DNA from 2 places in the Streptomyces sp. NBC_00029 genome. Region 2 is predicted to be linked to the other one. Evidence: predicted binding sites of a transcription regulator. Region 2 holds the regulator's gene; the other holds the start of a gene.
The links. The regulator HrcA, encoded in region 2, represses chaperone genes, less so after heat shock. The targets are predictions, from matches to a motif close to TTNGCACTCNGNNNNNCNGAGTGCNAA.

Region 1 (11,018 bases), 990 kb from region 2:
GGGGTCCAGCAGGGTGATGGCGGTGACCAGTCCGTCGGCGAGGGCGCCGACGGCGGCGAGCCAGACCTCCCGGGCGCGCGCGTCACCGGATTCGACGGCCTTGGCGCAGTCCGCGGCGTCGGCCGCGGGGTCGCCGGAGGCCTCCGCCCAGGCGCGGCTGACGGCCGCCGCGGAGGCGAGGGTCTCCAGGCAGCCGTGCTGGCCGCAGCCGCAGGCGGGGCCGCCCGGGCGCACCACGATGTGCCCGATCTCGCCCGCGTAGCCGTGGGCACCGGCCTCGATGCGGCCGGCGATGCCGATGGCTCCGGCGATGCCGGTGCCCAGCGGGACGAAGAGGAAGCGGTCGGCGCCGCGGCCTGCGCCGATGCGGCCCTCGGCGAGTCCGCCCGTGCGCACGTCGTGGCCGAGGGCCACCGGGATGCCGCCGAGGCGTCTGCTGAGCAGGTCGCGCATCGGTACGTCGCGCCAGCCCAGGTTCGCCGCGTAGACGGCGATCCCGTTCTCGGCGTCGACGATGCCCGGGACGGCGACCCCGGCGGCCGAGGCGGGCCGTCCGAAGCGCTCCCGGCCGGTGTCGAGCAGCTCGGCGGCGAAGTCCTGGATCGTCTCGACGACGGCGTCGGGGCCCCGCTCGCGGCCGGTGGCCCGGCGCGCTTCGTGGAGCAGGGTGCCGTCGTCGGCGACGAGGGCGGCCTTCATCCCGGTGCCGCCCACATCGAGGGCGATGACGTGTTTCACGGATTTCACAGAGACAGTCTCGCGTGTTCGGCGGGGAAAGGTCTAGTCCAATGAGGGAGATTGTTGACCGGCCATACAAATTCGGAACCCAGGTGGGGAGCCCGATGTGGACGAGCCGCCAAAGTGGTGTAGACCTTACGTGGATCGTACGTACAACAAGGGGTGGATGGAGAACTGTGAAGGGCCGTTACCTGAGCCTGGCCGCGTCCGGTGCCGTGCTGTGCCTGACCGCCGTGACGCTGACCGGCTGCGGAGCCCTCGGCGGACTCACCGGAGACAACGAGGTGACCCTGCGGGTCGTGGCGGCCGACTACGGGGACAATCCGCAGAACTCCTCCCAGGCCTACTGGAAGGGCCTCGCCGAAGCCTTCGAGAAGGACCACCCGGGCATAAACGTCGAGGTCAGCGTCTACTCCTGGTCCGAGGTCGACGCCAAGGTCGGCGACATGGTCAAGGCCGGCAAGGCCCCCGACATCGCCCAGATCGGCGCCTACTCCGACTACGCGGCCGCCGGAAAGCTGTACTCGGCGGAAGAGCTGCTCTCCGTGAAGACCGAGGCCGACTTCCTCGGCCCGCTCGCCGACGCCGGCAAGGTCAAGCAGGTCCAGTACGGCATGCCCTTCGTGGCCAGCACCCGGCTGCTCTTCTACAACGAGAAGCTGCTGGCCGAGGCCGGAGTGATCGCCAAGGACGCCAAGGGCTGGCAGCCGAAGAGCTGGGCGGACCTGGAAGCCGCCGCCAAGAAGCTCAAGGCCGCGAACGTGCCCACCCCCTTCGCGGTGCCGCTGGGCCGCGAGGAGGCGCAGGCCGAGACCATGATGTGGATGCTCGCGGGCGGTGGCGGCTACACCGACAACGAGGAGTCGTACGCGATCGACTCCGCCCCCAACGTCAAGGCGCTGGAGTTCCTGCGGGACAAGATGGTCGGCCAGGGGCTGACCGGCCCCGTGGAGCCCGGCAAGCTGGACCGGCAGGCCGCCTTCGACGCCTTCACCAAGGGCGAGGTCGGCATGCTCAACGGGCACCCGACGCTGCTCAAGCAGGCCGAGGCCAAGGGCGTGAAGTTCGGCATGGTGCCGCTGCCGACCTCCGACGGCAGCGATCAGCCCGCGATGGGCGTCGCGGACTGGGTCATGGCCTTCAAGACCGGCCACCGCGCGCAGTCCGGCAAGTTCCTGGACTTCCTGTACCAGCCGAAGAACGTGACGGCCTTCACCGAGAAGTACGACCTGCTGCCCGCCACCACCAGCGGCTACCAGGCCAAGCAGGCGGCGACGGGCGGCTCGGCGCCGCAGCTGAAGCCGTTCCTGACGGCGCTGCCCGGCTCGCGGCTCTACCCGGTCGGCAAGAAGTCCTGGGCGGGCGTCAGCGAGGACATCAAGCAGAACATCGGCAAGACCGTCCAGCCGGGCGGACAGCCGGCGAAGGTGCTGGAGGAGATCGCCACGTCGGCCCGGACGGCGGAGCCGCGCTGACCGGGGCGCGCGGGCCGGGCGCGCGGGCCGGGACTGCTGACCGGTGCGTCCGGCCTGGGCGCACGGTCGGTGCCGGCGGGCCGGGTGTCAGAGCCCGGCGTTAATCTGGCGGTATGACGGACGACGGGCAGCTGACGGCCACGGAGGCCGCGGTGCTCGGGTACGAGGGACGCACCTGGCCCGGGCCCGGAGCCAAGGAACGGGCCATCCGGGAAGGGCTGGGGATGACCCCCGTCCGCTACTACCAGCTGCTCAACGCGCTGATGGACGACCCGCGGGCGCTGGCCCACGCGCCCGGCACGGTGAACCGGCTGCGCAGGATCCGCGAGGCGCAGCGGGCCCGGCGATAGCCGTAGCCGTCCCACCGTTGGGCCGTTAGGGTCGTGCGTATGGGGAGCCATCCGCACGACTTGCCGATGCCCGTCACCGCAGCCGGACGCGAGGGACTCGAAGCCCTGCTCCGCGCACCCCGCCGGTCCGTGGTCGCCCTGGACTTCGACGGCACTCTCGCCGACATCGTCCCGGACCCGGACCAGGCCCGAGCCCACCCCGGAGCCGTCCCGGCCCTGTCCGCACTCGCACCCGAGGTCGACTCGGTGGCAGTGATCACCGGACGGCCTGCGGGCGTCGCCGTCCGCTACGGAGGCTTCGCCGGGGTCCCCGGCCTGCAGCACCTGGTCGTCCTCGGCCACTACGGGGCCGAACGCTGGGACGCCGTCAGCGGCATCGTCCACGCGCCCGCCGAGCACCCCGGGGTGGCGGCGGTCCGGGCCGAGCTGCCGGGGTTCCTGGACTCCATCGGGGCCTGGCGCGGCACCTGGATCGAGGAGAAGGGCCGGGCCCTGGCCGTGCACACCCGGCGGGCGGAGGATCCGGCGGCGGCCTTCGCGGCGCTGCGCGAACCCCTGGCCGAGCTGGCGGCGCGGCACGGGCTGATGGTCGAGCCGGGGCGGGCGGTGCTGGAGCTGAGGCCGCCCGGCATGGACAAGGGCGTCGCCCTGACGGAGTTCCTGGCGGAGCGGGACGCAGAGGCGGTGCTGTACGCGGGCGACGACCTGGGTGACCTGGCGGCGTTCGCGGCGGTGGAGAAGGGCCGTACGGACGGCCTGCCGGGGCTGCTGGTGTGCAGTGGCTCCGCGGAGGTCCCCGAGCTCGCCGCGCGGGCCGACCTGGTCCTCCCCGGCCCGGGCCCGGTCGCCGCCTTCCTGGCCACCCTGGCCGCGGCCATCCGCCCCTGACGGTCCGCTGTGGGGGCGCCGCCGCCTGTGTTTCAGCCCCTCCGGCGTTTGAGGAGCGGGGTCCGGGGCGGAGCCCCGGCAGCGGCGCCGCAGGGTGGTCAGTCGGTCAGGGCCGAGAGCTGGGCCGTGAACCACTGGGCCGGGGGAAGGGACGTCGCCGCCGCCGCGAGGCGCTTGCAGCGTTCCGCGCGCTCGGCCACCGGCATCGACAGCGCCGTGTGCAGCGCCTCCGCCGTCTGCGTCACGTCGTACGGGTTCACCGTCACCGCGTCCCGGCGGAGTTCCTCGTACGCCCCCGCCCCTGTGGACAGCACCAGCACGCAGCCCGCCTCCGACACCACCGGGATCTCCTTCGCCACCAGGTTCATCCCGTCCCGCACCGGATTCACCAGCGCCACGTCCGCCAGCCGGTACGCCGCCAGTGAGCGCGCGAAGTCGTCCTTCACCGACACCAGCACCGGCTGCCAGTCCTCCGTGCCGAACTCCGCGTTGATCTCCGCCGCCAGCTCCGCCACCGCCGCCGTGTACTCCCGGTAGACCCGCAGGTCCTGCCGCGACGGGTAGGCCGATGCCAGGTGGACCACCCGGCCGCGCCACTGGGGGCGCGCGGTCAGCAGTTCCCGGTAGGCCAGCAGGCCGCGCAGGATGTTCTTCGACAGTTCGGTGCGGTCCACGCGGACGATCGTCCGCAGTCCGTCGACCTCCGCCCGCAGCTCCGCCAGCTTGTCGTTGACCTCCGGCCGGTTCGCCAGCGCCCGCAGCTCGTCGCCGTCCACGCCCAGCGGGTACGCGCACACCCGGGTGGTGCGGGCCGGCCACACCGAGTACCGCTGGTGTTCCACCACCGAGCCGTCCTGCACCGTGGACCGGCCCCACGCGTCGTCCAGCTGCGCCGATCCCAGGAACTCGGCCGCCCAGGCCTCGGTGTGGAAGCCGAGCACGTCCGCGCCGAGCATGCCCCAGAGCAGGGTCTCGCGCACCTGGTCAGGCAGCATGGCGAGGTAGCCGGGCGAGGCCCACGGGGTGTGCGTGAAGTGCGCGATCCGCAGGTCGGGCCGGAGCACCCGCAGCAGTCCGGGCACCAGGGCCAGGTGGTAGTCCTGGACCAGGACCGACGCGCCCTGCGCGGCCTCCTCGGCCAGGGCTTCGGCGAAGGCCTGGTTGTAGCGCTCGTACGACTCCCACCGGCGGCGGAATTCGGCGTCGAAGACCGGCTCGCGCGGGACGTCGTACAGGTGGTGGTGGGTGAACCAGAGCACGGAGTTGGCGATGCCGTTGTACGCGTCGTCGTACATGCTGGGATCGATGTCCAGCATCCGGACGCCCGGCTCGGCCACACCCCGGCGGACCGCCTCACGGTCCGCGTCCGACAGCGCCGCACAGATCCACAATGCCTCCGGCTGCTCCGCGAGGGCCGTGGAGAGTCCGGAGACGAGACCGCCCCCGCCGCGCCGGGCGCTGAGCGCTCCGTCCTCGGCCAGGGCGTAGGAAAGGGGGCCGCGGTTCGCTGCAACGAGCACCTGGGAAGCCATGCGGCCAACCTAGCCCGGCCCACCCCTGCTCAAACCGTACGTTTCCTCACGCCACGCGCCGCAGTGCGTACTCCTTGATGCCCGCCATCGGCGGCCGTTCCTCGGTGTCCACCGGGTACGTCCGCGGCACGAACCCCTCCGGCCCGCGCTCGAACTGCGTCAGCTCGGGCCGTACGAGATGCCCGCGCGAGAGGCGTACCTGGGCGGTGCGGTAGATCGCCGCGGCCATCCGGCCCAGCGCCTGCCCGTCCTGGTGGCGGTGGACCCGTACGCCGACGTCCACCTGGGCCAGCGCGTCCAGACCGACCGTGTGCAGGGCGTCGACCAGCAGGCCCAGCTCGACGCCGTACCCGACGGGGAACGGCAGCCGTTCCAGCAGGGAGCGGCGTACGGCGTACTCGCCGCCCAGCGGCTGGACGAAGCCGGCCAGCTGCGGCCAGTGCAGGTTCAGGAGCGGGCGGGCGACGAGCTCGGTGACCCGGCCGCCCTGGCCGGGAGCGTCGCCGAGCGGGCGGTCGTACATCGCCTTGACGAACTGCACGTCCGGGTCGGTCAGCAGCGGGCCGACGATCCCGGAGACGAAGGAGGCGGAGAAGTCCCGCAGATCGGCGTCGACGAAGCAGACGATGTCCCCGCCGGTGGCCAGCAGCGAGCGCCACAGGACCTCGCCCTTGCCGGGCAGCGCCGGGATGCGCGGCAGCACCTCGTCGCGGTGCACCACCCGGGCCCCGGCCTTCGCCGCGACCTCCGCGGTGCGGTCGGTGGACCCCGAGTCGATGACGACCAGCTCGTCCACCAGGGGGACGGGCAGTGACTCGATCAGCTCACGCCGGATCACCTCGACGATCGCGCCGACCGTCGCCTCCTCGTCGAGCGCGGGCAGCACGACGCTGACCGTCGTCCCGGCCGCCCGTTTCCGGTCGAGCAGCTGGTCGAGCGGTCGGTCGGCGGCGGACCAGGAGCGGTCGGCCAGCCATCGCTCCACCTCTTCCAGCACCCTCAGCACTCCCTGCGTGTCGGCGATATTCGCCGGTATGTGATCCATCTCGAGGTTCGGACGCCTGTCTCAACCGCCCGGCCCTTCGGTTACAGTCTTGAACAACGCGAAGGACCACCGCATGCCGGGGGTCCTCGCGACAAACGCCCGGGCGCGCCGAAGAGCGCGCCGCCCGGTGCCATACCGCTCATCCAGAGGGGCAGAGGGACACGGCCCGTTGAAGCCCCGGCAACCCTCCAGTCGGTTCTCGCGATCGCGCAGCAGCGCTCGTCAGCGAGGTCCCCGGCTAGGGAAGGTGCCAATTCCGTCTCATGGCGAAGTGCGCCATGGGGAAGATGAGGAGAAAGGGCCTCGCCATCATGGCTGCACAGACTGTCGCCACCTCTGTTGATCTCGGACCTGCCACCGGCCTTTCCTGTCGTGAGTGCGGTACCCGCTTCGAGCTCGGCCCCATCTTCGCGTGCGCCGAGTGCTTCGGACCGCTGGAAGTCGCCTACGACCTTCCGACCGGTGACCCCGATGCCCTGCGTGCCGCGATCGAGGCCGGCCCGAACAACATCTGGCGCTACGCGCCGCTGCTTCCCGTCCCCGCGGACGTCGCCTCCAAGCCGAGCCTGAACCCGGGCTTCACCAAGCTCGTGGACGCCCAGAACCTGGCCAAGGAGCTGGGCGTCACCGGCAAGCTGTACGTCAAGGACGACTCCGGCAACCCGACGCACTCCTTCAAGGACCGCGTCGTGGCCATCGCCGTCGAGGCCGCCCGCGCCTTCGGCTTCACCACCCTCTCCTGCTCCTCGACCGGCAACCTGGCCGGCGCCGTCGGCGCCGCGGCCGCCCGGGCCGGCTTCCGCTCCTGCGTGTTCATCCCGCACGACCTGGAGCAGGGCAAGGTCGTCATGGCCGGCGTGTACGGCGGCGACCTGGTCGGCATCGAGGGCAACTACGACGACGTCAACCGCTTCTGCTCCGAGCTCATCGGCGACCCGCTGGGCGAGGGCTGGGGCTTCGTCAACGTGAACCTCCGCCCGTACTACGGCGAGGGTTCCAAGACCCTGGCGTACGAGATCTGCGAGCAGCTCGGCTGGCAGCTGCCCGACCAGCTGGTGATCCCGATCGCGTCCGGCTCGCAGCTGACGAAGATCGACAAGGGTCTGCAGGAGCTGATCAAGCTCGGTCTCGTCGAGGACAAGCCGTACAAGATCTTCGGCGCCCAGGCCGAGGGCTGCTCCCCGGTGTCCACCGCCTTCAAGGCCGGTCACGACGTGGTCCGCCCGCAGAAGCCGAACACCATCGCCAAGTCCCTCGCGATCGGCAACCCGGCGGACGGCCCGTACGTCCTGGACATCGCGCGCCGCACCGGTGGCTTCGTCGAGGACGTCAACGACGAGCAGGTCGTCGAGGCGATCAAGATCCTCGCGCAGACCGAGGGCATCTTCGCCGAGACCGCGGGCGGCGTGACCGTCGGCGTGACGAAGAAGCTGATCGAGAACGGGCAGCTCGACCCGACGCTGACCACCGTGGTCCTCAACACCGGTGACGGCCTCAAGACCCTGGAGGCGGTGGCCGCGGACAGCGGGCAGACCGCCACCATCCGCCCGAGTCTGGACGCGTTCCGCGCCGCCGGCCTGGTCTGACCGGGTCCGTCCGACACCCTCTCCTCCGCCCTACCGGAAAGGCAGTAGCGCCATGAGCGTCAACGTCCGCATCCCCACCATCCTGCGCACCTACACCGGCGGCGCCGCCGAGGTCCCGGCCGAGGGCGCGAACCTCGCCGAGGTCATCGAGTCCCTGGAGAAGAGCCACCCGGGCATCGCCGCGCGCGTCCTGGACGACCAGGGCAAGCTGCGCCGTTTCGTGAACGTCTACGTCAACGACGACGACGTGCGCTTCGAGGGCGGGCTGCAGGCGGCGACGCCGGACGGCTCCGGTGTCTCGATCATCCCGGCCGTCGCGGGCGGTTGCTGATTCCCCGGATCCCCGGGATCACCTCCTAGGTGACACGCGCAAACCGAAATTGCCCCCTCCGCTAAAAGCGGAGGGGGCAATTCTGCTTGATTGGGCACGGTAGGGTTGGGGAAGTCCCCTCCGCTGTTCTTGCCCGCCGCATATGAACGGGCCGCGTGAGGGTCGACATCGGGCCAATGTGCAAGTGCGGTATGGGGCTTTGGCGAGATATGTCAGGCCCGAGTTGCCCTGGAGTATGGCAAATTTTCACTCTATTTCAATGTTTCTCGGTGTCCAGAATTCTCATCGGATTGACCTGTTGCAGACAGCATCCGCGCAGATACATTCAGCCTCGGTCGACGCGTTCCGACGCAAGTTCTGACCCGGGATCGCGAAGTGCGTTCCTGCGCAAGGGCCAGTAATAGGGGAGTTAGGCATGGCTCAGGGCACCGTCAAGTGGTTCAACGCGGAGAAGGGCTACGGCTTCATCGCGGTCGACGGTGGTGCGGATGTGTTCGTCCACTACAGCGCCATCCAGATGGACGGGTACCGCACCCTTGAAGAGGGTCAGCGGGTCGAGTTCGAGATCTCGCAGGGCCAGAAGGGTCCGCAGGCGGACATGGTCAAGCTCGCACTCGGCTAGTCCTGGAGCGATCGACCACCGACGCACAGAGTTCATTGAAGACCTGGCACGGCACGAGGGGCCCACATCCTGGACACGGGATGGGGGCCCCTCGTGCGTCTGCCCGGTAGTGGCGGGGCGTTGCCCCAAGCCGCTTGCACTCGGAGGGGTCGAGTGCTAATCATTGGCGTTAGCACTCTCCCGGTGAGAGTGCTACTGAACGAGGACCGGGTCGGTGAGGCCCGCAGGGTCCGGTGGGAAGGAACCGCCGGGCACGCAGGCCGTCCGTCGCGGGCGCGGGCGCGGTCCGGAGCAATCCACCGCTGTCCGGGAGGACCACTTCAGATGGCCAAGATCATTGCGTTCGACGAGGAGGCCCGCCGCGGCCTCGAGCGTGGGATGAACCAGCTCGCCGACGCCGTCAAGGTCACCCTTGGCCCCAAGGGTCGCAACGTCGTCCTTGAGAAGAAGTGGGGCGCCCCCACGATCACCAACGATGGTGTCTCCATCGCCAAGGAGATCGAGCTCGAGGACCCGTACGAGAAGATCGGCGCCGAGCTGGTCAAGGAAGTCGCCAAGAAGACGGACGACGTCGCCGGCGACGGTACGACCACCGCCACCGTGCTGGCCCAGGCGCTCGTCCGCGAGGGCCTGCGCAACGTGGCCGCCGGTGCCAACCCGATGGCCCTCAAGCGTGGTATCGAGAAGGCCGTCGAGGCCGTCTCCGCCGCCCTGCTGGCGCAGGCCAAGGATGTCGAGACCAAGGAGCAGATCGCTTCGACGGCCTCCATCTCCGCCGCCGACACCCAGATCGGCGAGCTCATCGCCGAGGCCATGGACAAGGTCGGCAAGGAAGGCGTCATCACCGTCGAGGAGTCGCAGACCTTCGGTCTGGAGCTCGAGCTCACCGAGGGCATGCGCTTCGACAAGGGCTACATCTCGGCGTACTTCGCCACCGACATGGAGCGCATGGAGTCGTCCCTCGACGACCCGTACATCCTGATCGTCAACTCCAAGATCGGCTCGGTCAAGGACCTGCTGCCGCTCCTGGAGAAGGTCATGCAGTCCGGCAAGCCGCTGCTGATCATCGCCGAGGACGTCGAGGGCGAGGCGCTCTCCACCCTCGTCGTCAACAAGATCCGTGGCACCTTCAAGTCCGTCGCCGTCAAGGCCCCGGGCTTCGGTGACCGCCGCAAGGCCATGCTCGGCGACATCGCCATCCTCACGGGCGGCACGGTCATCTCCGAGGAGGTCGGCCTCAAGCTGGAGAACGCCGGTCTCGACCTGCTCGGCCGCGCCCGCAAGGTCGTCATCACCAAGGACGAGACCACCATCGTCGACGGTGCCGGTGACAGCGACCAGGTCGCCGGTCGCGTGAACCAGATCCGCGCCGAGATCGAGAACTCCGACTCGGACTACGACCGCGAGAAGCTCCAGGAGCGCCTCGCGAAGCTGGCCGGCGGCGTGGCCGTCATCAAGGCCGGCGCCGCGACCGAGGTCGAGCTCAAGGAGCGCAAGCACCGCATCGAGGACGCCGTTCGCAACGCGAAGGCGGCCGTCGAGGAGGGCATCGTCGCCGGTGGTGGCGTGGCGCTGCTGCAGGCCTCCGCGGTCTTCGAGAAGCTGGAGCTCGAGGGTGACGAGGCGACCGGCGCCAACGCCGTGAAGCTCGCGCTGGAGGCCCCGCTCAAGCAGATCGCCGTCAACGGTGGTCTCGAGGGTGGCGTCGTCGTCGAGAAGGTGCGCAACCTGCCGATCGGTCACGGCCTCAACGCCGCGACCGGCGAGTACGTCGACATGATCGCCGAGGGCATCATCGACCCGGCGAAGGTCACGCGCTCCGCGCTGCAGAACGCCGCGTCGATCGCCGCGCTGTTCCTGACGACCGAGGCCGTCATCGCCGACAAGCCCGAGAAGGCCGGTGCCCCCGCGGGCGGCGGCATGCCGGGTGGTGACATGGACTTCTGATCGACCCCGGCTCCGGCCACTGGTTGATCGGCTGTTCTCGAACGAGGGCGGCACCCCGACGGGGGTGCCGCCCTCGGGCGTTTCCGCGGCGCGTGCTCAGGCGGCGGGGCGAGCGACGAAGGTGACCTCTTCGTGGTCCTCGTCGAGGGCGATGCTCAGGCCGGCGTCCAGTGCGTGCGCGAGGCGGCGCAGCAGGGGCAGTGTCGGCACCCCGTCGGCGCCCTCCACCCGGGAGATCTTTGCCTGGGTGAGCCCGGCCCGTTCGGCCAGTTGTGCCTGGGACAGCCCCAAGGCCTTGCGCCGCTCGTACACGGCCCTGGCGAAGGCCATGGCGAGCCGGATCTCCGCCCGCTCGGCCCGCACCTCGGCCGACTCGACGTACCCCTTTGCGGCCGTCCTCTCGCGGGCCAGCTTCCAGCGGGTGTGGTTCATGACGCGTTCCCTTCCTTGCCGCGGCTGTAGGACGGTGAGCAGTACGATTCGGCGCCCGGGCGCGAACCAATA
Region 2 (11,018 bases):
GTTGCGGTGGCGGGTGGGCACCTGACTGGCGGTGCCCAGCACCACGAACTCTCGTACGGACACGTGCTATCCGGGGGGCCACTGGAGGCCGCGGCCACCGAGGACGTGCGCGTGGGCGTGGAAGACGGTCTGCCCGGCGCCGGAGCCGGTGTTGAAGACGACCCGGTAGCCGTGGTCGACGATCTTCTCGTCGGCGGCGACCTGTGCGGCCTCACGCAGTATGTCGGCGGCGACGGCCGGCTCGGCCGCGGCGAGGGAGGCCGCGTCGGCGTAGTGCACCTTGGGGATCACGAGCACGTGCGTGGGCGCCTGCGGGTTGATGTCCCGGAAGGCGACCGTGGTCTCGCTCTCCCGTACCACGGTCGCGGGGATCTGCCCCGCGACGATCTTGCAGAACAGGCAGTCGGCCTGCGGTTCCCCGGCCATTGCTGAGCCTCCCGTGACGGTGATCGGTCCGGGCATCGTATCCAGCCCGACACCTGCCACGGGCGGGCATTTCGGCCCGGTGGGCCGAAGTCCGGGGCCGGAGGGCCGCTAGGACCGGGGATCGGAGCGGGCCCTCAGGATCCGGAGCGGGCCCTCAGGACCAGCGGCCCGTGCGGGCCAGCAGGACGGCGACCGCCGCCGTACCGGCCGTGGAGGTGCGCAGCACGGAGCGGCCCAGGCGGTAGGGGTGGGCGCCGGCCCCGGCGAAGACCGCGAGTTCCTCCGGGGAGACACCGCCCTCCGGCCCGACCACCAGCACGACGGAGCCGGTCTTCGGGAGTTCGACGGTGGCCAGCGCCCCGGAGGGGGTGTCGCGGTCCTCGTGGAGCACCATCGCCAGGTCCGCGTCGGCCAAGAGGGCCGCGACCTGCTTGGTGGACATGGCCTCGGCCACCTCCGGGAAGCGCACCCGGCGGGACTGCTTGCCCGCCTCCCGGGCCGTGGCCCGCCACTTGGCCAGGGACTTGGCCCCGCGGTCGCCGCGCCACTGCGTGATGCAGCGCGAGGCCTGCCACGGCACGATGGCGTCCACGCCGGTCTCCGTCATCGTCTCGACGGCCAGCTCGCCCCGGTCCCCCTTGGGCAGGGCCTGGACCACCGTGATCCGGACCTCCGCCTCCGGCTCCTCCGCGATGGCGTGCAGGTCCATGACGACCAGCCGGTCCTTGCCCTCGGCGGCCTTGACCACGCCCTCCGCCCAGTGACCGCGGCCGTCCGTGAGGACGACGTCCTCGCCCGGGTTGAGCCGCTTCACGGAGACGGCGTGCCGGCCCTCCGGGCCGTCCAGCACGAACTCCGGTCCCGCGGGGACCTCCTCCACCACGAACACCGGGGCGGTCATGACGCACTCCTCATCTGCATTTCCTTCAACGTGCTCTGTGCCTGCGCCAGTTCGGCGGCCAGCACCTCCACCAGCTCCCCCGCCGGCAGCGGCCGCGCCAGCCGGTGCCCCTGGCCCGCCCACAGGGCCATGCCCTGCGGGTCCCCGGCCGCGGCGGCCGCCTTGCGCAGCCCCGAGGTCAGGTGGTGGACCTGGGGGTATGCGGCGGGGGCGTAGGGGCCGTGCTCGCGCATGAAGCGGTTCACCAGCCCCCGTGCCGGCCGCCCGGAGAAGGCCCGGGTCAGTTCGGTGCGGACGAACAGCGGGTCCGTCAGCGCCTTCTTGTGCACGGGGTCGGCCCCCGACTCGGGACAGGCCAGGAAGGCCGTCCCGAGCTGCGCCGCGTCCGCGCCGGCCGCCAGCAGGGCCGCGATCTGCGAGCCCCGCATGAGGCCGCCCGCCGCGATGATCGGAAGGGCCACGGCCTCCCGTACCTGGCCCACCAGTGCGAGGAGGCCCACGGCCGCCGTGCCGTCGATCTGCGGATCGTCCCGGTGGGTGCCCTGGTGACCGCCGGCCTCGGCGCCCTGGACGCAGACCGCGTCGGCGCCCGCGTGCTGGGCCCTGCGGGCCTCCTCGACGGAGGTCACCGTGACCACGGTGTACGTACCGGCCTTGCGCAGGGCGGCGAGGGCCGCGGAGGAGGGGCAGCCGAAGGTGAACGAGACCACGGGGACCGGGTCTTCGAGGAGGATGGCCAGCTTGGCGTCGTAGCCGTCGTCGCTGGTGCCGATGATGTCCTCCTCGGCGAGCGAGATCTCGTACCAGCTCGCCTCGCCGGCCAGCTGCCCGCGGTACGCCTCCACGGCGGCCGGGTCGACGTAACCGGTCTGCGGCATGAAGAGGTTGACGCCGAAGCGGCGCCGGGTGAGCGCCCGCACCTGCTTGATCTCCTGGTACATCCCGTCGGCGGTCTTGTAGCCGCCGGCCAGGAACCCCAGTCCGCCCGCCTCGCACACGGCCGCGGCGAGCGGGGGACAGGAGGCGCCGCCCGCCATGGGAGCCTGCACGATCGGGTACGGGGAGAGACCGTTCGGTGCCGAGGACATGGACTGCATCGTGCCACGTCCCGGGCGGGCGGCCGAATCATGGCATTCGCCTGGCATAGTCCGCTTCCCGGCGGCGTTCCGGGCCCCGCTGGGGCCATGCGACGAGCCCGGCCCGGGAATTCCCTGGCCGGGCTCGTGACGGTGGATCCAGGTCGGTCAGCGACCGTTGAAGGCGTCCTTCAGCCGGCTGAACAGGCCCTGCTGACCCGGCGCGAACTGGCCCATCGGCCGCTCCTCGCCGCGCAGCTTCGCCAGCTGGCGGAGCAGGTCCTCCTGCTGGGCGTCCAGCTTGCCCGGGGTGGTCACCTCGACGTGGACGATCAGGTCGCCGCGTCCGCCACCGCGCAGGTGGGTGACACCGCGCCCGTGCAGCGGGATCGCCTGGCCGGACCCGGTGCCGGGCCGGATGTCGATCTCCTCCAGCCCGTCGAGGGTCTCCAGCGGGCATTTGGTGCCCAGCGCGGCCGCCGTCATCGGGATGGTGACCGTGCAGTGCAGGTCGTCCCCGCGGCGCTGGAAGGTCGGGTGCGCCAGCTCGTGGATCTCCACGTACAGGTCGCCGGCGGGGCCGCCGCCAGGGCCGACCTCGCCCTCGCCCGCGAGCTGGATCCGGGTGCCGTTCTCGACACCGGCCGGGATCTTGACCGTGAGGCTGCGCCGGGAGCGGACCCGGCCGTCGCCCGCGCACTCGTGGCACGGGGTCGGGACCACGGTGCCGAAGCCCTGGCACTGCGGGCAGGGGCGCGAGGTCATGACCTGGCCCAGGAAGGACCGGGTGACCTGCGAGACCTCACCGCGGCCGCGGCACATGTCACATGTCTGCGCCGAGGTGCCGGGAGCGGCGCCCTCGCCGGAGCAGGTGTTGCAGACGACGGCCGTGTCGACCTGGATGTCCTTGGTGGTCCCGAAGGCCGCCTCGTCCAGCTCCAGGTCGAGGCGGATCATGGCGTCCTGGCCGCGCCGGGTCCGCGAGCGCGGGCCGCGCTGCGAGGCCTGGCCGAAGAAGGCGTCCATGATGTCGGAGAAGTTGCCGAAGCCACCCGCCCCGAATCCGCCCGCTCCGCCGCCGCCGCCCGAGGAGGACAGCGGGTCGCCGCCGAGGTCGTAGACCTGCTTCTTCTGCGGGTCCGAGAGCACCTCGTAGGCCGCGTTGATCTCCTTGAAGCGCTCCTGCGTCTTCGGATCCGGATTCACATCCGGGTGGAGTTCACGCGCGAGGCGCCGGAAGGCCTTCTTGATCTCGTCCTGCGATGCGTCGCGGCGCACGCCGAGAACGGCGTAGTAGTCCGTGGCCACTTACGACTCCGCCAGGATCTGTCCGACGTAACGTGCCACTGCGCGTACCGCTCCCATCGTTCCGGGGTAGTCCATGCGGGTCGGTCCGACCACGCCGAGTTTGGCGACTGCTTCGCCGCCCGAACCGTAACCGACCGAGACGACCGACGTGGAGTTCAGTCCCTCGTAGGCGTTCTCATGCCCGATCCGTACGGCCATTCCCGACTCGTTGGCCTCGCCCAGCAGCTTGAGGAGCACGACCTGCTCCTCCAGCGCTTCGAGCACCGGCCTGATCGTCAGGGGAAAATCGTGTCCGAAGCGGGTGAGATTGGCGGTACCGCCGATCATCAGCCGCTCTTCGGCTTCCTCGACCAGGGTCTCGAGGAGTGTCGCGAGCACGGTGGAGACCGTGCCGCGGTCCTCCGCCTCGAAGGACTCGGGGAGGTCCTGGACGAGCGGGGGCACATCGGTGAAGCGCCGCCCGACGACCCGGCTGTTGAGCCGGGCCCGCAGGTCCGCCAGCGAGGTCTCCCCGAAGGGGCCCGGGCAGTCGATGAGCCGCTGCTCGACGCGTCCGGTGTCCGTGATCAGTACGAGCATCAGGCGCGCGGGAGCCAGCGAGAGCAGCTCCACGTGCCGGACGGTCGACCGGGTCAGGCTCGGGTACTGGACGACGGCGACCTGCCGGGTGAGCTGCGCGAGCAGCCGCACCGTGCGGCCGACCACGTCGTCGAGGTCGACGGCGCCGTCGAGGAAGTTCTGGATGGCCCGGCGCTCGGGCGACGACAGCGGCTTGACCCCCGCCAGTTTGTCGACGAAGAGCCGGTAGCCCTTGTCGGTGGGGATCCGGCCGGCGCTGGTGTGGGGCTGGGCGATGTAGCCCTCCTCCTCCAGCACGGCCATGTCGTTGCGCACGGTGGCGGGCGAGACGCCGAGCCGGTGCCGCTCGGTGAGCGCCTTGGAGCCGACCGGCTCCTCCGTCCCGACGTAGTCCTGGACGATGGCGCGCAGCACTTCGAGTCTGCGTTCGCTCAGCATCGCGCGCACACCTCCAGCTGTGGTCCGTTGCCGTGTTCTGCCGTGGTCGTTGGCACTCTGATCGTTCGAGTGCCAGAGAGCCCCCGCTCAGTGTACGGCCGGGCGGTAAGCCCCTGGCAAGGGAGGCCCGCCAGGGTAGCGTCGCCGTATGGACGTGCGTTGGGAAGAGTCCGGCTGGGAACGGCTGACCGGACGGGCCGGCCGGCGGCGGCTGCCGGTGTGGGACTGCACCGTGGGGCTGGTGGTGGGCGAGGATTCGGTCCTCCTGATCGACCCCGGGTCGTGCCTGCGCGAGGGCGCCGAGGTGCGCGCCGAGGCGGAGCGGCTGACGGGCCGGCGCGTGACCCATATCGCATTCACCCACGGTCATTTCGATCATGTGCTGGGCGGGGCCGCCTTCGCCGGGGCCGAGGTGTTCGGCGCGGTCGGGCTCGCCGCGGTGCTGTCGACGGGCCGCGAGGAGCTGCGCGGGGACGCGGTGCGGCACGGGCTCGCGGAGGCGGAGGCGGCCGAGGCGGTGGACCTGCTGGTGCCGCCCCGGCACGCGGTGTCCGGCGAGTGGACGCTGGAACTGGGGGGCGTCCAGGTGCTGCTCGCCAATGTGGGGCCCGGGCACACCGGGCACGACCTGGCCGTCTTCGTGCCGGGCGAGCGCGAGGTGGTCTTCTGCGGGGACCTGGTCGAGGAGTCGGGCGAGCCCCAGGCGGGCCCTGACGCCACGCCGGGGCAGTGGCCCGCAGCCCTGGACCGGCTGCTGTCGCTGGGCGGGGACGACGCACTGTACGTACCGGGTCACGGAGCGGTGGTCGACGCGGGCTTCGTCCGTGCGCAACGCGCCACACTGGCGGCCCGTTTCGGCGTGTCGGAGGCGTGACGCGCGAGGCTCTCCTACTGTCGGCCGGATGCGCGAGTACTCCCCCGACCTGACCCCGCAGTGGAAGCGACCCAAGGCCGTGCCGGAGGTGGCGGCGGACCCCGACCTCGTGGTCGAGGTGGCCGGTACGGACTTCTGCGGCGCGGTGGTGGCCTGCGAGGCGGGCACGGTGACCCTGGAGGACCGCTTCGGCAAGCGGCGGGTGTTCCCGATGGAGCCGCGCGGGTTCCTGCTGGACGGCGAGGTGGTCACCCTGGTCCGGCCCGCGCGCAGGCCCTCCGGGCCACGTCTGACGGCGTCGGGCTCACTGGCCGTCCCGGGAGCGCGGGCGCGGGTGGCACGGGCGGGCCGGATCTACGTCGAGGGCCGGCACGACGCCGAGCTGGTGGAGCGGGTCTGGGGTGACGACCTGCGGATCGAGGGCGTGGTGGTGGAGTACCTGGAGGGCATCGACGACCTCCCGGCGATCGTCGCCGACTTCGCCCCGGCCCCGGACGCCCGCCTCGGCGTCCTGGTCGACCACCTCGTCCCGGGCTCGAAGGAGTCCCGCATCGCGGCGTCGGTGACCTCGCCGGACGTCCTGATCGTGGGCCACCCGTACGTGGACGTCTGGCAGGCCGTGAAACCGTCCGCGCTGGGCATCCCGGCGTGGCCGGTGATCCCGCCCGGCCAGGACTGGAAGACGGGCATCTGCCGGGCCCTGGGCTGGCCGGAGAACACCGGCGCCGCCTGGCAGCACATCCTGTCCCGGGTGACCTCGTACCGGGACCTGGAACCGACCCTCCTGGGCTCGGTGGAACACCTCATCGACCACGTCACGACCCCCGCCGCATCCAGCCCCGCCGGCGCTTGAGGCGCGGGGGTCCGGGGGCAGCGCTCCCGGCAGCGGCGCCGCAGGCCGTTCAGTCCACCAGGTCCCGGACCACCGCATCGGCCAGCAACCGCCCGCGCAGCGTCAGCACGGCCCGCCCGCCCTCGTACGGCCCCGGGTCCAGCAGCCCGTCCGCAAGGGCCTTGCGGGACGCCGCCAGCCCGGCCGGAGCCAGCAGCGACAGCGGTACCCCGTCCACCAGCCGGAGCTCCAGCAGGATCCGCTCCACCCGCCGGTCCTCCTGCGACAGGAGCTCCCGTCCCGCCCCGGGCGACCGCCCCTCCGCGAGCGCCGCGGCATACGCCCCCGGGTGCTTCACGTTCCACCACCGGACCCCGCCCACGTGCGAGTGCGCGCCCGGCCCGGCGCCCCACCAGTCGGCGCCGCGCCAGTACAGCTCGTTGTGCAGGCAGCGCCCGGCCTCCGAGGTGGCCCAGTTGGAGACCTCGTACCAGGAGTACCCCGCCCCGGCCATCACCGAGTCCGCGATCAGGTACCGGTCGGCGTGGACGTCGTCGTCCGTCATCGGGACCTCACCCCGGCGGATCCGGCGCGCCAGCTGCGTGCCCTCCTCGACGATCAGCGCGTAGGCGCTGATGTGGTCGGGCCCGGCCCCCAGCGCCGCCGAGAGCGTCGCGCGCCAGTCCTCGTCGGACTCCCCGGGCGTCCCGTAGATCAGGTCGAGGTTGACGTGCTCGAAGCCCGCCGCCCGCGCCTCCGCCACGCACGCCTCGGGCCGCCCCGGCGTGTGGGTGCGGTCGAGCACCTTCAGGACGTGCTGCTTGGCGCTCTGCATGCCGAAGGAGACCCGGTTGAAGCCCCCGGCGCGCAGCTCGGCCAGGTACCGAGGGTCGACCGACTCCGGGTTGGCCTCGGTGGTGATCTCGGCGTCCTCGGCCAGGCCGAACTCGTCCCGGATCGCCGCGAGCATGCGTACGAGGTCGGCGGCGGGCAGCAGCGTGGGCGTGCCGCCGCCGACGAAGACGGTCCGGACCTGCCGCGGGTCGTCCCCGAGCACCTTCCGCGCCAGCCTGACCTCGTCGATCAGGGTGTCGGCGTAGTTCTCCCGGGAGGCGAGCACACCGCCGGTGCCCCGCAGCTCGGTGGCCGTGTAGGTGTTGAAGTCGCAGTAGCCGCAGCGCGTGGCGCAGTAGGGGACGTGCAGGTAGAACCCGAGCGGCCGCTCCCCCGCGCCCACCAGGGCATGCGACGGCAGCGAGCCGTCTTCGGGCATGGGTTCACCGTCGGGGAGTGCGGAAGGCATACCCCCATCATCCCGCACCCACCACACCGCCCGGCCCCACGCACGCCGGCTCCGCCGGCGTTTGAGGCGCGGGGTCCGGGGCGGAGTCCCGGGAGCCGGCTCCCGGCCGACACCCGGGGCCGCCCGGGAACGGCGGGGCCGCGGGGCGGTCCACCGCCCCGCCCCGCCGGGCCCGCCGCAGGCGCTACGCCTCGCGGGACCCCTCGTACATCTCCTCGATCAGGTGCTTGAACTCACGCTCGACCACCGGCCGCTTCAGCTTCAGGCTGGGCGTGAGGTCGCCGTGCTCGACATCGAGGTCGCGGGGCAGCAGCCGGAACTTCTTGACCGTCTGCCAGCGCTGCAGACCCTCGTTGAGGGTCTGGACGTACGTCTCGATCAGGCGGTTGGTCTCCGGCGCCGCCAGGACCTCTCCGTACGTCTTGCCCTCCAGCCCGTTGTCGGCCGCCCAGACCAGGATCGACGGCTCGTCGAGGGCGATCAGCGCCGAGCAGAAGTTACGGTCGGCGCCGTGCACGACGATCGTCGACACGTACGGGCAGATCGCCTTGAACTGGCCCTCGATCTCCGCCGGGGCGACGTACTTGCCGCCCGAGGTCTTGATCAGGTCCTTCTTGCGGTCGGTGATGCGCAGGTAGCCGTCGGCCGACAGCTCGCCGATGTCGCCCGTGTGCAGCCAGCCGTCGGACTCCAGGACCTCGGCGGTCTTGTCCGGCTGCCCGTGGTAGCCCTGCATGATGCCGGGGCCGCGGAGCAGGACCTCGCCGTCGTCGGCGATGCGGACCTCGGTGCCGGGGAGCGGCTTGCCGACCGTGCCGGTGCGGTAGGCCTCGCCCGGGTTGACGAAGGAGGCCGCGCTGGACTCGGTCAGGCCGTAGCCCTCCAGGATGTGCACGCCCGCGCCGGAGAAGAAGAAGCCGATGTCGGGTGCCAGGGCGGAGGCGCCGGAGACGGCGGCGCGGAGCTTGCCGCCGAAGGCGTCGCGGAGCTTGGAGTAGACGAGCGCGTCGGCGATCTTGTGCTGGGTGGTGAGGCCGAAGGGGGCGGTGGCCCGGCCGGTGCGGCGGAAGTTGTCCTGCGTGACCTTGGCGTACTCGCGGGCGACGCCCGCCGACCACTTGAAGATCTTGTACTTGGCTCCGCCGGCGGCCCGGGCCTTGGCGGCCACGCCGTTGTAGACCTTCTCGAAGATGCGCGGGACGGCGGCCATGTAGGTCGGCTGCACGACCGGCAGGTTCTCGATGATCTTGTCGATGCGGCCGTCGACGGCGGTGACGTGACCGGCCTCGATCTGGCCGGAGGTCAGTACCTTGCCGAAGACGTGGGCCAGCGGCAGCCACAGGTACTGGACGTCGTCCTTGCCGATCAGCCCGGTGGCCGTCATGGCCTTGGCCAGGTACGACCAGTTGTCGTGCGGCAGCCGGACGCCCTTGGGGCGGCCGGTCGTGCCGGAGGTGTAGATGAGGGTCGCGAGCTGGTCCGAGGTGATCGTCGCGATCCGCTCCCTGACCGCCTCGGGGTGCTTGGCGAGGTACTCCGTGCCGCGCGCCTCCAGCTCGGCGAGGGAGAGCACCCAGCCCTCGGGGTCGCCCTCGGCCGCGACCGCGTCGGCGGCGTCCAGGACCACGACGTGTGCGAGGTTCGGCAGGTCGGCGCGGCGCTCACGCGCCTTCGCCAGCTGCTTCCCGTTCTCGGCGATGAGCAGCCGGCTCTCGGAGTCCGAGAGGATGAAGGCCGACTCGTCCGCGTTGGTGCTGGGGTAGATCGTGGTGACCGCGCCGCCGGCACACATCACGCCGAGGTCGGAGAGGATCCAGTCGACCCGGGTCTCGGAGGCGAGCGCGACGCGCTGCTCCGTCTCCAGGCCGAGGGAGATCAGTCCGGCAGCGATGGCGAATACCCGCTCGGCCGCCTGGCCCCAGCTGAGTGATTTCCAGTCGTCGGGGCCTCCGCGGCCGGCGGCCGCGGGCACCGGATACCGGTAGGCCTCGTCGTTCGGCGTCGCTGCGACGCGCTCAAGGAAGAGCACCGCCACGGTGGGCGGGCGGTTCTCGAGATAGGTCTGTGTGTCGCTCACGACATCCTCCGGACCGTTCCACGCGGCAGAGCGTGGGCGTGGGGCGCTGGGGGCGCTTGGGGACTGGCGGGTTTGCAGCCATTGACTTTTTAAACTGGCGAGTAACCGTCGAGCAGTGATCAGACTAGAGCGCGTCCGGCGCCTGCGTAAGAGCCCGCGAGCGGCCGCTTCATAACGAAACAGGCCCCCGAACCGGAGTGCGGGGGCCTGCTCGCGTCGGGTGACGGCGGGACTACTACTTCTTCTTGCCGCCGGACTCGTCACTGGAGAGGACGGCGATGAAGGCCTCCTGCGGCACCTCGACGGAGCCGACCATCTTCATCCGCTTCTTGCCCTCCTTCTGCTTCTCCAGCAGCTTCCGCTTACGGGAGATGTCACCGCCGTAGCACTTGGCGAGGACGTCCTTGCGGATGGCGCGGATGGTCTCGCGGGCGATGACGCGGGAGCCGATCGCGGCCTGGATCGGCACCTCGAAGGCCTGCCGCGGGATGAGCTCGCGCAGCTTGGCGACGAGGCGCACGCCGTAGGCGTAGGCGGCGTCCTTGTGCGTGACGGCGGAGAAGGCGTCGACCTTGTCGCCGTGCAGCAGGATGTCGACCTTGACCAGGCTGCCGGACTGCTCGCCCGTGGGTTCGTAGTCGAGGGAGGCGTAACCGCGCGTCTTGGACTTCAGCTGGTCGAAGAAGTCGAAGACGATCTCCGCGAGCGGGAGGGTGTAGCGGATCTCGACCCGGTCCTCGGAGAGGTAGTCCATGCCGAGGAGGGTGCCGCGGCGCTGCTGGCACAGCTCCATGATCGCGCCGATGAACTCGGTGGGCGCGAGCACGGTGGCCCGGACGACCGGCTCGAACACGTCCGAGATCTTGCCCTCGGGGAACTCGCTCGGGTTGGTGACGGTGACTTCCTTGCCGTCCTCCATGACCACCCGGTAGACCACGTTGGGCGCGGTGGCGATCAGGTCGAGGCCGAATTCGCGCTCCAGGCGCTCGCGGACCACGTCCAGGTGGAGCAGGCCGAGGAAGCCGACGCGGAAGCCGAAGCCGAGCGCCGCCGAGGTCTCCGGCTCGTAGACCAGCGCGGCGTCGTTGAGCTGCAGCTTGTCCAGGGCCTCGCGCAGGTCCGGGTAGTCCGAGCCGTCGAGCGGGTACAGGCCGGAGAAGACCATCGGCCGCGGGTCCTTGTAACCGCCGAGGGCCTCGGTGGC

Region 1: a site for HrcA is predicted at 8,737-8,763, ahead of groL (chaperonin GroEL). Genes of this name have one in related genera too.

Annotation. Positions count from the first base shown of each region.
Region 1 is NZ_CP108292.1:4,279,691-4,290,708, reverse strand. It holds gene OG753_RS20070 (ROK family protein) at 1-738, opposite strand, end outside; gene OG753_RS20065 (extracellular solute-binding protein) at 915-2,213, shown strand; gene OG753_RS20060 (DUF3263 domain-containing protein) at 2,327-2,563, shown strand; gene otsB (trehalose-phosphatase) at 2,603-3,451, shown strand; gene OG753_RS20050 (trehalose-6-phosphate synthase) at 3,550-4,983, opposite strand; gene OG753_RS20045 (glucosyl-3-phosphoglycerate synthase) at 5,030-5,980, opposite strand; SAM riboswitch class I at 6,165-6,322, shown strand; gene thrC (threonine synthase) at 6,340-7,614, shown strand; gene OG753_RS20035 (MoaD/ThiS family protein) at 7,667-7,945, shown strand; gene OG753_RS20030 (cold-shock protein) at 8,361-8,567, shown strand; gene groL (chaperonin GroEL) at 8,892-10,514, shown strand; gene OG753_RS20020 (helix-turn-helix domain-containing protein) at 10,611-10,946, opposite strand.
Region 2 is NZ_CP108292.1:3,294,685-3,305,702, forward strand. It holds gene OG753_RS15725 (ribonuclease Z) at 1-63, opposite strand, end outside; gene OG753_RS15730 (histidine triad nucleotide-binding protein) at 67-426, opposite strand; gene OG753_RS15735 (16S rRNA (uracil(1498)-N(3))-methyltransferase) at 581-1,327, opposite strand; gene OG753_RS15740 (nitronate monooxygenase) at 1,324-2,415, opposite strand; gene dnaJ (molecular chaperone DnaJ) at 2,572-3,711, opposite strand; gene hrcA (heat-inducible transcriptional repressor HrcA) at 3,712-4,728, opposite strand; gene OG753_RS15755 (MBL fold metallo-hydrolase) at 4,877-5,602, shown strand; gene OG753_RS15760 (DUF3097 domain-containing protein) at 5,631-6,455, shown strand; gene hemW (radical SAM family heme chaperone HemW) at 6,505-7,737, opposite strand; gene OG753_RS15770 (AMP-dependent synthetase/ligase) at 7,922-9,814, opposite strand; gene lepA (translation elongation factor 4) at 10,050-11,018, opposite strand, start outside.